DNA from 2 places in the Streptomyces sp. S186 genome. Region 1 is predicted to be linked to the other one. Evidence: riboswitches for the same ligand, from Rfam matches in the RefSeq annotation. Region 1 holds a riboswitch; the other holds the start of a gene.
The links. A riboswitch is a leader RNA that binds a small molecule or an ion and turns the genes downstream of it on or off. The one in region 1 is predicted to bind S-adenosylmethionine.
Positions count from the first base shown of each region.

Region 2: linked by a shared signal. The riboswitch ahead of thrC (threonine synthase) and the one ahead of ACRAS8_RS26015 (aminotransferase class V-fold PLP-dependent enzyme) in region 1 are both predicted to bind S-adenosylmethionine.

Region 1 is NZ_CP193932.1:6,042,670-6,050,279, forward strand. It holds gene ctaE (aa3-type cytochrome oxidase subunit III) at 1-470, shown strand, start outside; gene qcrC (cytochrome bc1 complex diheme cytochrome c subunit) at 559-1,368, shown strand; gene qcrA (cytochrome bc1 complex Rieske iron-sulfur subunit) at 1,365-2,408, shown strand; gene qcrB (cytochrome bc1 complex cytochrome b subunit) at 2,405-4,042, shown strand; gene trpD (anthranilate phosphoribosyltransferase) at 4,183-5,247, shown strand; SAM riboswitch class IV at 5,335-5,452, shown strand; gene ACRAS8_RS26015 (aminotransferase class V-fold PLP-dependent enzyme) at 5,672-7,039, shown strand; gene ACRAS8_RS26020 (Lrp/AsnC family transcriptional regulator) at 7,558-7,610, opposite strand, start outside.
Region 2 is NZ_CP193932.1:3,484,431-3,492,040, forward strand. It holds gene groL (chaperonin GroEL) at 1-368, opposite strand, end outside; gene ACRAS8_RS14560 (cold-shock protein) at 1,170-1,373, opposite strand; gene ACRAS8_RS14565 (MoaD/ThiS family protein) at 1,846-2,124, opposite strand; gene thrC (threonine synthase) at 2,180-3,517, opposite strand; SAM riboswitch class I at 3,535-3,688, opposite strand; gene ACRAS8_RS14575 (glucosyl-3-phosphoglycerate synthase) at 3,863-4,870, shown strand; partial or broken gene ACRAS8_RS14580 (trehalose-6-phosphate synthase) at 4,950-5,930, shown strand; partial or broken gene ACRAS8_RS14585 (cytochrome c oxidase assembly protein) at 5,990-6,889, shown strand; gene ACRAS8_RS14590 (hypothetical protein) at 6,985-7,610, shown strand, end outside.

The sequences.
Region 1 (7,610 bases):
GATCCGTGACCGGAGAGGCTTATTGGAAGGAATCGGCCGATGCGCTGAACCTTCCGTTCTCCGCGACCAACACCACGATCCTGGTGCTCAGCTCCCTGACGTGTCAGCTCGGCGTTTTCGCCGCCGAGCGCGGCGATGTCAAGAAGCTCCGCGCGTGGTTCGTGGTCACCTTCATCATGGGTGCGATCTTCATCGGCGGTCAGATCTTCGAGTACACCGAGCTGGTCAAGGACGAGGGCCTCTCGCTCAAGTCCGGCCCCTACGGCTCGGTGTTCTACCTGACCACCGGTTTCCACGGACTGCACGTGACGGGCGGCCTGATCGCCTTCCTGCTGGTCCTGGGCAGGACGTACGCGGCCAAGAGGTTCACCCACACGCAGGCCACCGCGGCCATCGTCGTGTCCTACTACTGGCACTTCGTCGATGTCGTCTGGATCGGCCTCTTCGCCACGATCTACCTGATTCGGTAACAGGTCCGACCGGAATCGGACCGGAACCGCATATCGGACAGACATAGCCAAAGCATCGACGCAGAAGATCCTGACACCGGGGTAATCCGTGAAAAAGCTCTCCGCACGACGGCGCCATCCGCTGGCGGCGCTCGTCGTCCTACTCTTCGCGCTGGCGGTCACTGGGGGGCTGTACGCCGCGTTCGCGCCGGCGGACAAGGCTCAAGCCGATGACACCGCCCAGTCTCTTGCCATCAAGGAGGGCAAGAAGCTCTTCGCCGTGGGCTGCGCAAGCTGCCACGGCACCGGCGGTCAGGGCACCTCCGACGGCCCGAGCCTGGTCGGCGTGGGCGCCGCCGCCGTCGACTTCCAGGTGGGCACCGGCCGTATGCCGGCCCAGCAGCCCGGCGCCCAGGTGCCGCGGAAGCGGAACATCTACAACAACGCCCAGATCGACCAGCTCGCGGCCTACGTCGCGTCGCTGGGCGCGGGCCCGTCCGTGCCCGACAAGTCGCAGTACAGCGCGGACGGCGCCGACGTCGCCAAGGGCGGCGAGCTGTTCCGCACCAACTGCGCCCAGTGCCACAACTTCACCGGTAAGGGCGGCGCCCTCACCAACGGCAAGTACGCACCGACGCTTGAGGGCGTGAACCCGAAGCACATCTACGAGGCCATGCAGACCGGCCCGCAGAACATGCCCTCCTTCGGTGACGGCACGCTGAGCCCGCAGAACAAGAAGGACATCGTCGCGTACCTCGGTGCCGTCAACGGCGACAAGACCGCGAGCCCCGGCGGTATGGAACTCGGTGGTCTGGGCCCGGTGACCGAAGGTCTCTTCGGTTACATCTTCGGCCTGGGTGCGTGTGTCGCGGTCGCCATCTGGGTCGCAGCCCGGACTACGAAGGCCAAGAAGTCATGAGTGAGACAGAAGAAAACCTTCCCAGTGAGCGGGAGACGGCTCACGAGGGCGCGGTGGGGAAGGCGGACAACCCCTTCGCCGACCCCGGGCTGCCGCCCCACGAGCACCGCATCCAGGACATCGACGAGCGGGCCGCCAAGCGCTCCGAGCGCACCGTCGCCCTGCTCTTCCTGGTCTCCATGCTCGCCACCGTCGCGTTCATCGCGTCGTACGTGGCCATTCCGATCGACAAGATCGTCTACGTCTTTCCGCTGGGCCACATCAGCGGCCTGAACTTCGCGCTCGGTCTGACGCTGGGCGTGGCGCTCTTCTGCATCGGCGCCGGCGCGGTCCACTGGGCCCGCACGCTGATGTCGGACGAGGAGGTCGCCGACGAGCGGCACCCGATCGAGGCCACCCCCGAGGTCAAGGCCAAGGTCCTGGCGGACTTCGCGCAGGGCGCCAAGGAGTCGCAGTTCGGCCGGCGGAAGCTGATCCGCAACACGATGTTCGGCGCGCTGGCCCTGGTGCCGCTCTCCGGCGTCGTCCTGCTGCGCGACCTCGGCCCGCTGCCCGAGAAGAAGCTGCGGACCACCGGCTGGAAGAAGGGCGTCCGCCTGGTCAACCAGTCGACGAACCTCCCGCTGCGTCCCGAGGACATCGCGGTCGGCTCCCTCACGTTCGCCAAGCCCGAGGGCCTGGAGGAGAGCGACGAGGACTTCGCCAACAAGATCGCCAAGGACGCCCTGATGCTCGTGCGGATCCAGCCGCAGAACATCAAGGACAAGCAGGAACTCGCCTGGTCGCACGAGGGCATCGTGGCCTACTCGAAGATCTGCACCCACGTGGGTTGCCCGATCAGCCTGTACGAGCAGCAGACGCACCACGTGCTCTGCCCCTGCCACCAGTCGACCTTCGACCTTTCCGACGGCGGTCGGGTCATCTTCGGTCCGGCCGGACACGCCCTGCCGCAGCTGCACATCACGGTGAAGGACGGCTACCTCGAGGCCGTCAGCGACTTCGCGGAGCCCGTCGGCCCGAGCTTCTGGGAGCGCGGATGAGTAACGAGACAACCGCGACCACTGCGCGCCGTGGCCAGGCGCCACGGGGTGAGCGGATCGCCGACTGGGCCGACGGCCGGCTGGGCATCTACAGCCTGGCCAAGGCCAACATGCGCAAGATCTTCCCGGACCACTGGTCCTTCATGCTGGGCGAGGTCGCGCTCTACAGCTTCGTCATCATCATCCTGACCGGTGTCTACCTGACGCTGTTCTTCCACCCGAGCATGGCCGAGGTCACCTACCACGGGTCCTACGTGCCGATGCACGGGATCAAGATGACCCAGGCGTTCGAGTCGACGCTGAACATCAGCTTCGACGTGCGCGGCGGTCTGCTGATCCGGCAGATCCACCACTGGGCGGCGCTGGTCTTCCTGGCCGCGATGATGGTCCACATGATGCGGGTGTTCTTCACCGGCGCGTTCCGCAAGCCGCGTGAGGTCAACTGGCTCTTCGGCTTCCTGCTGTTCGTCCTGGGCATGTTCACCGGCTTCACCGGCTACTCGCTCCCGGACGACCTGCTCTCCGGCACCGGCGTCCGCTTCATCGAGGGCGTCATCCTGGCGATGCCGCTGGTCGGCTCGTACCTGCAGATGTTCATCTTCGGCGGCGAGTTCCCCGGTCACGACATCATCCCGCGGTTCTTCACGGTCCACGTGCTGCTGCTGCCGGGCATCATGCTGGGCCTGCTGGTGGCGCACCTGATCCTGGTCTTCTACCACAAGCACACGCAGTTCCCGGGTGCCGGCAAGACCAACAACAACGTGGTCGGCATGCCGCTGCTGCCGGTCTACATGGCCAAGGCCGGAGGCTTCTTCTTCCTGGTCTTCGGTGTGATCTCGGTGATCGCCGCGGTCGCCAGCATCAACCCCGTGTGGGCCATCGGCCCGTACCGTCCCGACCAGGTGTCCACCGGTGCGCAGCCCGACTGGTACATGGGCTTCGCCGAGGGCCTGGTGCGTGTCATGCCGGGCTGGGAGTGGAACTTCTGGGGCCACACCGTCAACTTCGGCGTGCTGATCCCGATCCTGGTCTTCCCGCTGGTCCTGGTCGCCATCGCGGTCTACCCGTTCATCGAGTCCTGGGTCCGCGGCGACAAGCGCGAGCACCACATCCTGGACCGCCCGCGCAACGTGCCCAACCGCACCGGCTTCGGTGTGGCCTGGCTCGTCGCCTACTTCGTGATGCTGATCGGTGGCGGCAACGACCTGTGGGCCACCCACTTCCACCTGTCGATCAACTCGATCACCTGGTTCGTCCGGATCGCGTTCTTCGTCGGGCCGGTGCTGGCCTTCGTCGTCACCAAGCGGATCTGCCTGGGTCTCCAGCGCCGCGACAAGGACAAGGTGCTGCACGGACGCGAGTCCGGCATCATCAAGCGCCTGCCGCACGGTGAGTTCATCGAGGTCCACGAGCCGCTCAACCAGGAGCAGCTGCACGTCCTCACCCAGCACGAGCAGCCCGAGCCGTTCGAGCTCGGTCCCGAGGTCGACGAGAACGGTGTCCGGCGCAAGTTCAAGCGCTCGCAGAAGCTGCGCGCCAAGCTCTCCAAGAGCTACTACGGCGAGGACAACGTCATCCCCAAGCCGACCGTCGAGGAGTACAAGGAGATCACCAGCGGCCACGGCCACCACTGATCCCCGCGGGCGCGGCGACGCGCACCGCTGGTAGTACGCCACCCAGAGGGCCCCGTCCACGAAGAGGACGGGGCCCTCCGGCATGCCCGGGGGTCGATAGGGTGACGACACAGGCAGGAGACGAACCAGGAGCGTGCACCATGAACGTCGTGACCCCGGCAGGCGGCGGCAACGTGGCGGACCGCTCCTGGCCGGCCGTACTCAACGCCCTCCTCGACGGCCGTGACCTCACCGCCGACGACACCGCCTGGGTCATGGACCGCATCATGCGCGGCGAGGCCACCGACGCGCAGATCGCCGGCTTCGCGGTCGCGCTGCGCGCCAAGGGCGAGACGGTCGCGGAGATCTCCGGCCTGGTCCGCACGATGTACGCGCACGCCACCCTCATCGACGTCCCCGGCCCCAGCGTCGACATCGTCGGCACCGGCGGCGACGGCGCGAACACCGTCAACATCTCCACCATGTCGGCCATCGTGGTCGCCGGCACCGGCGCCAAGGTCGTCAAGCACGGCAGCCGCGCCGCGTCCTCGGCCAGCGGCGCCACGGACGTCCTGGAGAAGCTGGGCATCAACCTGGACCTGTCGCCGCGGCGGGTGGTGGAGGTCGCGGCGGAGGCCGGCATCACCTTCTGCTTCGCCGCCAAGTTCCACCCCGCGCTGCGGCACGTGGCGGCCGCCCGCGGCCAGCTGGGCATCCGGACGACCTTCAACGTCCTGGGCCCGCTGACCAACCCGGCCCGGGTCCGCGCCCAGGCCACCGGCGTCGCCGACGCCCGGATGGCCCCGATCCTCGCCGGCGTCCTCGCCGAACGCGGCTCCTCGGCGCTCGTCTTCCGCGGCGACGACGGCCTGGACGAGCTGACCACCACCGCCACCTCCAGGGTGTGGATCGTCCGCGACGGTACGGTCCATGAGGAGCCCTTCGACCCGCGGGACATCGGCATCGGCCTGGTCCCGGTGGCGGCGCTGCGCGGCGGCGACGCGTCGTACAACGCGGAGGTGGCCCGGCGGCTGCTGGACGGCGAGACCGGCCCGGTACGGGAGGCGGTGCTGCTGAACGCGGCCGCCGCGCTGGCCGCGCTGGAGCCCTCCGCCGCCCCGCTGACCGACCGGATCAGGGACGGCCTGCGCAAGGCCGCCGAGGCGATCGACTCGGGCGCGGCCCGGCGGACGCTGGACCGCTGGGTGGCGGCCAGCAACGCCTGAGGGACGCCGGCGGACGTGACGTACGCCCCGGTCCGGGATATGGACCGGGGCTTGCGTGTCCTTGATCGTGTGGCATGATTCAGCCCAGGTCACGAGTGACAGCGACACAGGCCCCGGCCCGCTGTCCGGCAACCCTCCTTCCGTGGCGGGGTGCCCCGGGTGATGACCAGGCCGCAGGCAGCGAGGTCTGCGGCAAGCGCGGATCCCTCGCCAGGGATCCTGGTCCTCGAGGGAGTTCCCCCGTGATGAAGCGAATGCGGTAGGGCCTGACGGCCCGTTCCCCACACCTCTCCTCTCTTCCCCTTTCACACCTTTCTTTCCCTTTCACGCTGCGACGCCGCGTCCGCCGTGCGTTGACGTTTTCGGATGCCGTACCGGAGAGATCCGTCGCAGCGAACTCGCTTACTTCTCACGGGAGTTCGCCATGTCTGTCTCCACTGCTGCCGCCGACCGCTCCGTCTGTGCCCCGCTGCCGGTTCTGGGCCGGGACGTCCTCGTCCCCCTGGTGACCGGCGGCGAGGCCGTCTACGCCGCGCTGGACTACGCCGCCAGCGCCCCCGCCCTCCAGCGCGTCTGGGACGACGTCGCCGCCTACGCCCCGTATTACGGCAGCGTCCACCGCGGCGCCGGCTACCTCTCCCAGCTCTCCACCGACCTCTTCGAGAACGCCCGCCGGACCGTCGCCGACTTCCTCGGCTGCCGCGCCGACGACCAGGTGGTGTTCACTCGCTCCACCACCGACTCGCTGAACCTGCTGGCCGCCGCGCTCCCGCAGGGCACCCGGGTGTTCGTCTTCGAGACCGAGCACCACGCCTCGCTGCTGCCCTGGGAGCACCGCGCGGATCTGACGGTGACCTACCTCGACGCCCCGCGCACCCCGCGGCAGGCGGTCGACACCCTGGAGAAGGCGCTGTCCGCCCGCGAGCCCTACGGGCCGGCGCTGGTCTGCGTCACCGGCGCCTCCAACGTCACCGGCGAACTGTGGCCGGTGCGCGAACTGGCCGCCGCGGCCCACGCCCACGGCGCCCGGATCGTCCTCGACGCCGCCCAGCTCGCCCCGCACCACCCCGTGGACCTCGCGGACCTGGACGCCGACTGGGTCGCCTTCTCCGGCCACAAGCTGTACGCGCCGTTCGGCGCCGGGGTGTTGGCCGGCCGCGCCGACTGGCTCCGGGCGGCCGAGCCGTACCTGGCCGGCGGCGGCGCCAGCCGGAAGGTCGCCCGGCGGACCGACGGCGGGGTGGACGTCGAGTGGCACGAGAGCGCCGCGCGGCACGAAGCGGGATCGCCCAACGTCATCGGCGCCTACGCCATCGCCTCGGCCTGCAAGGCGCTCACGGAGGCCGGTTGGGACACCCTGGTCGCCCGTGAGCGGGAGCTGATCGCCCGGGTCCGGACGGGCCTGGCCGACGTTCCGCAGGTCCGGATCCTCTCCCTCTTCGGCGACGACGCCCCGCGCGTCGGCGTCCTCTCCTTCGTCGTCGAGGGCTGGAACAGCTCGCACTTCGCCGCCGCGCTCTCCGCGGAGTACGGCATCGGCGTCCGCGACGGCCTGTTCTGCGCCCACCCGCTCGTCCGGACGCTGCTGGGCTCCGCCCCCCAGACCCAGGGCGAATGCGGCGCCCCGGAGGCCGCGCCGGGGGAGCGGTCCCTCAACGCGATCCGCGTTTCCTTCGGCGCCGGCACGCCCGACGAGCATGTTGACCGCTTCCTGCGTGCGGTCGGGGAGCTCGTTGCGGAGGGCGCCCGCTGGAACTACCGGGTCGAGGACGGGCGTTGCGTTCCTGCGTAGCCGGCGTTCCGCCGGGGTTTGCCGCTTGCCTGTTGCGCCTGCGGCGCATTGCGGGTCCGCTGCGCGGGGCTGTTCGACCGCGGTGCCGGGCCTCCGGGGCAGGGGGTGTGTCCGGACTGCTGTCGCTTTACGTCCGGACACACCCCCTGCCCCTCCGACCCGTCCCCTCCCGTTGAGGGTCAGATGACAGGCCGGTTGCGGCTCATGCCCGGTGGGCTAGTGCAGGCCCCGGACTGATGGGTGACCGGCAATTCTCGACTGATGAGCGACCCGCACGGACCACTCACGCACGCCCCCACTCACCGTTTCCATGACCACCCACGGGAGGTGACGGGCCTCCGGGGCAGGGGTGTGCCGGACGTAAAGCGACAGCAGTCCGGCACACCCCTGCCCCGGAGGCCCGGCACCGCACCCAAAAGCCCCGCGCAGCGGACAACAAGCAAGCGCCGCCAGGCGCAAAAAGGCGAACCCCTACGGCGGGAAAGCCGACTACGTGGGAAGCAAGGTCAAGCGCAGCGTTACGCGTCGAGACCGATGGAAAACGCGGCCTCAAGGTCATGTTGCGAATACG
Region 2 (7,610 bases), 2.6 Mb from region 1:
ACGGCCTTCTCGATACCGCGCTTGAGGGCCATCGGGTTGGCGCCGGCGGCGACGTTGCGCAGACCCTCGCGGACCAGCGCCTGGGCGAGGACGGTCGCGGTCGTCGTGCCGTCACCGGCGACGTCGTCCGTCTTCTTCGCGACCTCCTTGACCAGCTCGGCGCCGATCTTCTCGTACGGGTCCTCCAGCTCGATCTCCTTGGCGATGGAGACACCATCGTTGGTGATCGTGGGGGCGCCCCACTTCTTCTCAAGGACGACGTTGCGGCCCTTGGGGCCGAGGGTGACCTTGACGGCGTCGGCGAGCTGGTTCATACCGCGCTCAAGGCCGCGCCGCGCCTCCTCGTCGAACGCGATGATCTTGGCCATGTGAAGTGGTCCCTCCGGACTGATGGGGGTACCCCCTGCCCGAACAAGTGTGACGAGCTGGGGGAGGAAGCTCCGGACCGCGCTGGCGCCCGCGACGGACGGCCCACATGCCCTGTGGTTCCTTGCCCCACCTGGCGTGCCGGCCTCACCGACCCGGTCCACATTCAGCACTCTCACGGGGAGAGTGCTAACGCAATGATTAGCACTCGCACCAGGCGAGTGCAAGCGGCTTGGAGGATGTCTCCCGGTGGGGTGCGGTCGATTGCGGGCCGGCGGACGGGAGTGACCGCGGGCGGCCGTGCACCCGTGAGACGGCCGTCTCACGCCCCCATGCATGCCCGCGTACACCGGGCCCCACGCCCGTCACGGCCGGCCTGGACCTGGCCGACTCATGCGCGCCCCGCGCGCCGGGCCCCACGTCGAATGCGGGACCGATGGGTCCCCTCCACCTCCACCGCGCACGCCCGCGCGCAGGCGTCCCAACGGGCCCCAACGACCCCAACGCGCCCCCTTTGACAGCGGGACGCAGCGGGACACAGGCAGGCCCCCTCCCCCATGCGCGCCCGTCTACACCCGCGGGCGCCCGCGTGCGGGGCGGCGGTCATCACGGGAGAAGGGCGCACGGGAGACAAGCCGCGCGCCCACCTGGCGCGGCACGGACCGATACGCCGGCCCCCGCCGGGCGCCCGGCACAACAGACGACAGCGCAACCGCACGACAACGCGCCGGCACGACAGAAGGCCCGCAGCCCCGTTCACCGGGGTTGCGGGCCTTCCGCCGACGATGCAGTCGGCCGCCGCCTCAGGCGGTGACCCGGACCATGTCCGCCTGTGGCCCCTTCTGGCCCTGCGAGATCTCGAACTCGACCCGCTGACCCTCCTCAAGGGTGCGGTAACCGTCCATCTGGATCGCGCTGTAGTGGACGAATACATCCGCACCACCGTCGACCGCGATGAAGCCGTACCCCTTCTCCGCGTTGAACCACTTGACGGTGCCCTGAGCCATGCCTAACTCCCCTATTACTGGCCCTTGCGCAGGACCGCACTTCGCGGACCCGGGTCAGACCTCACCCCCGGGAATGGCCCGTGGGGTGTGCGCCGGAACGCGTCGACCGCCGCTGAATGTATCTGGACCAATGCCCAGCGCAACAGGTCAATCGGACGAGAATTCCGGCACCGGGGAAACGGCCGTATACGCTCAAATGGCGTTATTGCAGCCCGATTCGGGCCGGGAATATGCCACACAACCGACAAAACGCGCACACAACTTGCGCACAAGTCACCGCGATCTCATATGCGTTCGGCATGTACGCGGAGATAACCGGAGGGGAATCGCCCCAATGGTATCCCCTTTCACGACACGGAATTGCCCCGTCCGTTTAGGTCGGACGGGGCAATTCCAGTCAGCGCAGGGAAGAGTTGGCGCAAATGCGATCCGTGTCGATCGTGCCGTTCCGCGTCGAGCGCCCTCGGGCGGGTCAGCAGCCTCCTGCCACCGCCGGGATGATGGAGACGCCCGCCCCGTCCGGGGTCGGCGTCTGCAGGCCCTGCTCGAAGCGGACGTCGTCGTCGTTGACGTAGACGTTCACGAAGCGGCGCAGCTTGCCGGCGTCGTCGAGCACCCGGGCGGCGATGCCCTGGTGGTTCTTCTCCAGGTCGGCGATCACCTCGGAGAGGGTCGCGCCCTCGGCGGTGACCTCGGCCTCGCCGCCGGTGTACGTGCGGAGGATGGTGGGGATGCGGACCTTGACGCTCATGGTGGATGCCTCCGGGGCTACGGGAGTGGGAGTCGGGGGGCGGGCGGGGCCGGGCTCAGCCGGCCAGGCCGGCCGCGCGGAACGCGTCCAGGTCCGGCCGGATCGTGGCGGTGGGCCCGGCGGCGACGGCGTCGAGGGTCTTCAGGCCGTCACCGGTGTTCAGCACCACGGTGGTCAGTGACGGGTCCAGGATGCCGTTCTCGATGAGCTTTCTGGTCACGCCGACGGTCACGCCGCCCGCGGTCTCCGCGAAGATCCCCTCCGTGCGGGCCAGCAGCCTGATCGCGTCCACGATCTGCGGGTCGGTGACGTCCTCGACGGCACCGCCGGTGCGGCGCGCGATGTCGAGCACGTACGGGCCGTCCGCGGGGTTGCCGATCGCCAGGGACTTGGCGATGGTGTCCGGCTTCTGCGGCCGGACGACCTCGTGGCCGGCCTTGAAGGCCGCGGAGACCGGCGAGCAGCCCTCGGCCTGGGCGCCGAAGATCCGGTACGGCTTGTCCTCCACGAGGCCGAGGGCGATCAGCTCCTTCAGCGCCTTGTCGATCTTGGTGAGCTGGGAGCCGGAGGCGACCGGGATGACGATCTGGTCCGGCAGCCGCCAGCCCAGCTGCTCGCAGATCTCGTACGCCAGCGTCTTGGAGCCCTCGCCGTAGTAGGGGCGGAGGTTGACGTTGACGAAGCCCCAGCCCTCGCCGAGCGGGTCGCCGATGAGCTCGGAGCAGAAGCGGTTGACGTCGTCGTAGTTGCCGTCGATGGCGACGAGGTCGCCGCCGTAGACCGCGGCCATCACGACCTTGCCGGGCTCCAGGTCGTGCGGGATGAAGACGCAGGACTTGAGGCCCGCGCGGCGTGCCGCGGCGCCGACCGCGCCCGCCAGGTTGCCGGTCGAGGAGCAGGAGAGGGTGGTGAAGCCGAAGGCGCGGGCGGCCTCGACGGCGATCGCGACGACCCGGTCCTTGAAGGAGTGGGTGGGGTTGCCGGAGTCGTCCTTGACGTACAGGCCGCCGGTGACGCCGAGCTCGGCGGCGAGCCGGTCGGCCTGGACGAGCTTGGTCCAGCCGGGGTTGAGGTTGGGCTTGTCGGCCACGTCGGCGGGGACGGGCAGCAGCGGGGCGTAGCGCCAGATGTTGGCGGGGCCGGCCTCGATCCGGCGCTTCAGCTCCTCGCCGCTGGGAAGTTCGTAGGCGACGTCGAGAGGGCCGTTGCGATCCTCAGCCACGGGGTGTGACTGCCGTTCAGTCCAACGGTACGCGATCTCCAGCGGACCGAAGCACTCCTGGCAGGCGAAGAGCGGGCTGAGCGGAAAGCGCTGTCCGCACTCGCGACACGAGAGCGCGACGGCGGGGCCGAGAGCTACGGCGGAAGTGGGTTCGATTGCTTGCACAGCCATGGAGGCGAGGCCCTTTCTCCTCATCTTCCTCACGACGCATCTCGCCGTGAGACGGATTTGGCACCTTCCCTAGCCGGGAGCCTCGCGCGCGCCGTGCTGCGGCTGCGGAGATCGGCTGGAGGGTTGCCGGGGCTTCAACGGGCCGTGTCCCTCTGCCCCTCTGGATGAGCGGTATGGCGCTGGGCGGACCCAGGCGTTTGTCGCGCGGTGACCCCGACATGCGGTGGTCGTGCACGTTGTTCAAGACTGTAACCGAAGGCGCTCGCCGTTGAGATAGTCGTCCGGTCCGCGAGATGGATCACATAACGGGCCTCCGTTCGGGGCCCACCGAGGAGAGTCGTAGACGTGCTGGAAGAAGTGGAGCGCTGGCTGGCCGGACGCTCCTGGTCCGCCGCGGACCGCCCCCTGGAGCAGTTGCTGGAGGCCAAGCGCCAGACGGGGCGGACGGTCAGTGTGGTGCTGCCCGCGCTCGACGAGGAGGCGACGGTCGGCACGATCGTCGCGGCGATCCGCGCCGAGCTGATGACCCCGGAGGTGCCGCTGGTCGACGAACTGGTGGTGCTGGACTCGGGGTCGACCGACCGGACGGCCGAGGTCGCCGCGGCGGCCGGCGCCCGGGTGGTCCACCGGGACAGCGTGCTGCCGCGGATCCCGGCGCTGCCCGGCAAGGGTGAGGTGCTGTGGCGGTCCCTGCTGGTGACCGGCGGCGACATCATCTGCTTCGTCGACGCCGATCTGCGGGAGTTCTCCGCCACGTTCGTCTCGGGGATCGTCGGGCCGCTGCTGACCGATCCGGAGATCCAGTTCGTCAAGGCGATGTACGACCGGCCGCTGGACACCGGGCCGCTGGACACCGGGGAGGGCCGGGCGCCGGTGGCGGAGCAGGGCGGACGTCTTGCCGGAGGCGAGCAAGGCGGACGCGTCACCGAGCTGGTGGCCCGGCCGCTGCTCAATCTGCACTGGCCGCAGCTGGCCGGGTTCGTGCAGCCGCTGGGCGGGGAGTACGCGGCGCGCCGCTCGCTGCTGGAGCGGCTGCCGTTCCCGGTGGGCTACGGGGTGGAGCTGGGGCTGCTGGTGGACTCCCTGCACACGGTCGGACTGGATGCCCTCGCCCAGGTGGACGTGGGGGTGCGCCGGCACCGGCACCAGGGCGGCCAGGCGCTCGGCCGGATGGCCGCCGCCATCTACCGCACCGCCCAACTCCGGCTGGCACGCGGCCACTTGGTCCGCCCCCGGCTGACGCAGTTCGAGCGGGGCGAGAGCGGATTCGTGCCGCGGACGACGGAGGTGGACACCGAGGAGCGGCCGCCGATGGCCGAAATCCCGGAATACGCGGAGCGGCGGGCGGCCTAGGGGTTGTCCGTAGGGCCCGGCCGGGACCTGGCCGGGATACGTACGTTTGCACGGATCGGTGACGGGTTAATGTCGCGACATGGTCTCCGAGCGCAGTGCGGTCCAGCCAGGTGCCGAGGTCCTCGTCGCGTCGAACCGCGGGCCCGTTTCGTATGCCCTGGGGGCGGGCGGTGAGCTGACCGCCAAACGGGGCGGCGGGGGGCTGGTGTCGGGCCTCTCGGCGATCGGGCAGTCGACACGCGGCGCGGAGCGCCTCGATGAGGGGCGGTGGTCGGGCGACGGGCGGGCAGATGCCGAGTGGGTATGTTCCGCGCTGGGGGACGGTGACCGGGAGGCGGTGCGGCGGACCGGGGGGCTGCTGGATGTCGCGGACACCGGTGGACAGCGCGTCCGGATGCTGGACATTCCGGCGGATGTGCACGCCGCGGCCTACAACGGCGTCGCCAACTCGGTGCTGTGGTTCGTCCACCACATGCTGTACCAGACGCCGCTGGAGCCGGTGTTCGACGCGGATTTCCGGGGGCAGTGGGCCGCGTACGAGGCGTACAACGCGGCGTTCGCGACGGCGCTGGCGGACGCCGCGGGCCCGGGGGCGGCGGTGCTGGTGCAGGACTACCACCTGGCGCTGGTGCCGGGGCTGCTGCGCGGGCTGCGGCCGGACGTCCGGATCGCGCACTTCTCGCACACCCCGTGGGCGCCGCCGGAGTACTTCGCGATGCTACCGGACGACGTCGGGCGGCAGCTGCTGCTGGGCATCCTGGGCGCCGACCGGGCGAACTTCCTGACCGAGCGGTGGGCGCGGGCGTTCACGGCGTGCTGCGCGCGGACGCTGGGGCCGGACTACACCACGCACTGGCCGCGGCACGAGCCGCCCAGCGTGGCCGTGGTGCCGTCGGACCGGGCGGCGCACCGGACCCGGATCGGGGTCCACGGGCTGGGGGCGGACGCGGAGTTCCTGCGGGAGCGGTCGCGGCGGCCGGACGTCGAGGAGCGGATGGCGGCGCTGCGGGAGCAGATCGGCGGGCAGGCCGACGGGACGGCGCGGAAGACGATCGTCCGCGGCTGGTGCTGACGCGGGCGCTGGGCAGCTGGCGGCGCTGGCTCCGGTGGCCCGTGTGCGGGCGCGGGGAGCGCTGGCCGGTGGCCCGTGTGGTGGCGTTCGCGGGGCTGGGGCTGGGTGCGGTCGCGGTGGCGACCATGTCGGGGCTGGCGGTCTACGACCATGAGCTGTTCTGGCCGGCGGCGGTGCAGAACATCGTGCTGGATCTGGTGGCGCCGCTGGGGCTGGCGCTGGGCGATCCGCTGTCGCTGGCGCTGCGGGCGCTGCCGCAGGAGGGGCGGACGGCCCGCCGGCTGCGCGCGGCGATCTCCGGCCGGCTCGTCCGTTTCCTGACGTTCCCCCTGGTCAGCACGGTTCTGGTGCTCTCCTCCGAGCTGGCGATCTACTTCACGCCGTACTTTCCGACGGCGCTGCGGCACGGTCCGCTGCACGAGCTGATGTATCTGCAACTGCTCGTCACCGGAAGCCTGTTCGTGCTGCCGGTGCTCACCCGGGAGGAGTTGCTGCCGTCGTGGTGCAGCCATCCGGTGCGGGCGCTGCTGGTGCTGGTGGACGGGCTGGTGGACGCGGTGCCCGGGGTGGTGGTGATGACCAGCGGCACGCTGATCGCGGGCGGCTGGTACGCGTCGCAGCACCGGCCGTGGGATCCGAGCCCGCAGCAGGACCAGATGATCGGCGGCGGGCTGATGCTGACCATCGCCGAGCTGGTCGGACTGCCGTTCCTGATCGCAGTGTTCGCGGAGTGGGTGCGCGAGGAGCGGCGGCGGACGCGGGCGCTGGACGCCCGGCTGGACCGGGAGCTGGCGGTGGCCGCGTCCGCGGCGGTGGCGCCCGCGACATCGGGCGCGACGACGGGCGCGACGACGGGCGAAGCGGCCGTTCCGGCGCCGGAGTTGATGCGGCCGTGGTGGGAGACCGACCAGGGCGAGGTCGGCGAACGGTTCCGGCGGGGGCGGTAGGGAGGGCCGGCGCGCTCCCCGTTGTCCGCCCCCGGATGCCGCGGCGCGCGCCCGCGGCATGGCTGTGGCGCGCTGGAACGGGGTATTTCTTGTGCATGTCAATCAGCGCACGGTCCCATTCCGCAAGGCGGTCACACTCCGCAAGACGGTCACCTTCCGCACGGTGGGCCGCGGTTGCGGCCGCCACCCTCCTGGCGGCCACGGTCGCCGGATGTTCGTCCGGCAAGGGCGGCACCGACGCGAAGGGCAGCCCGTCGGCGTCCGGGGCGGCGTCCTCGTCCGTCTCCCCGCCGTCCGGGTCCGGGTCCATACCCGTCGGCCCCGGACCGCAGTCGGCGTACACGGTGCAGCGCCAACCCGCCCCCGGCTCCTGCCACTTCCAGTACACCGCCGACAAGCAGCCGCTGCCCGACCCCAAGTGCACCCCCGGGGCCACCAACCCCAAGGTCACCCCGCAGACGCTGAAGACCACGATCTGCCAGAGCGGCTACACCAAGGGCATCCGGCCGCCGGTGAACATCACCAGCCGCGAGAAGACCGCCAACGCCAAGTCCTACGGCTATACGGGCCCGTTGCACGACGCCGAGTACGACCACCTCATCAGCCTCCAGCTGGGCGGCGACCCGAACGACCCGCGCAACCTCTGGGTCGAGCCGCCGTCCCCCGGGCACAAGCCCGGCGCCGGGCCCAACAACCCCAAGGACGGCGTGGAGAACAAGCT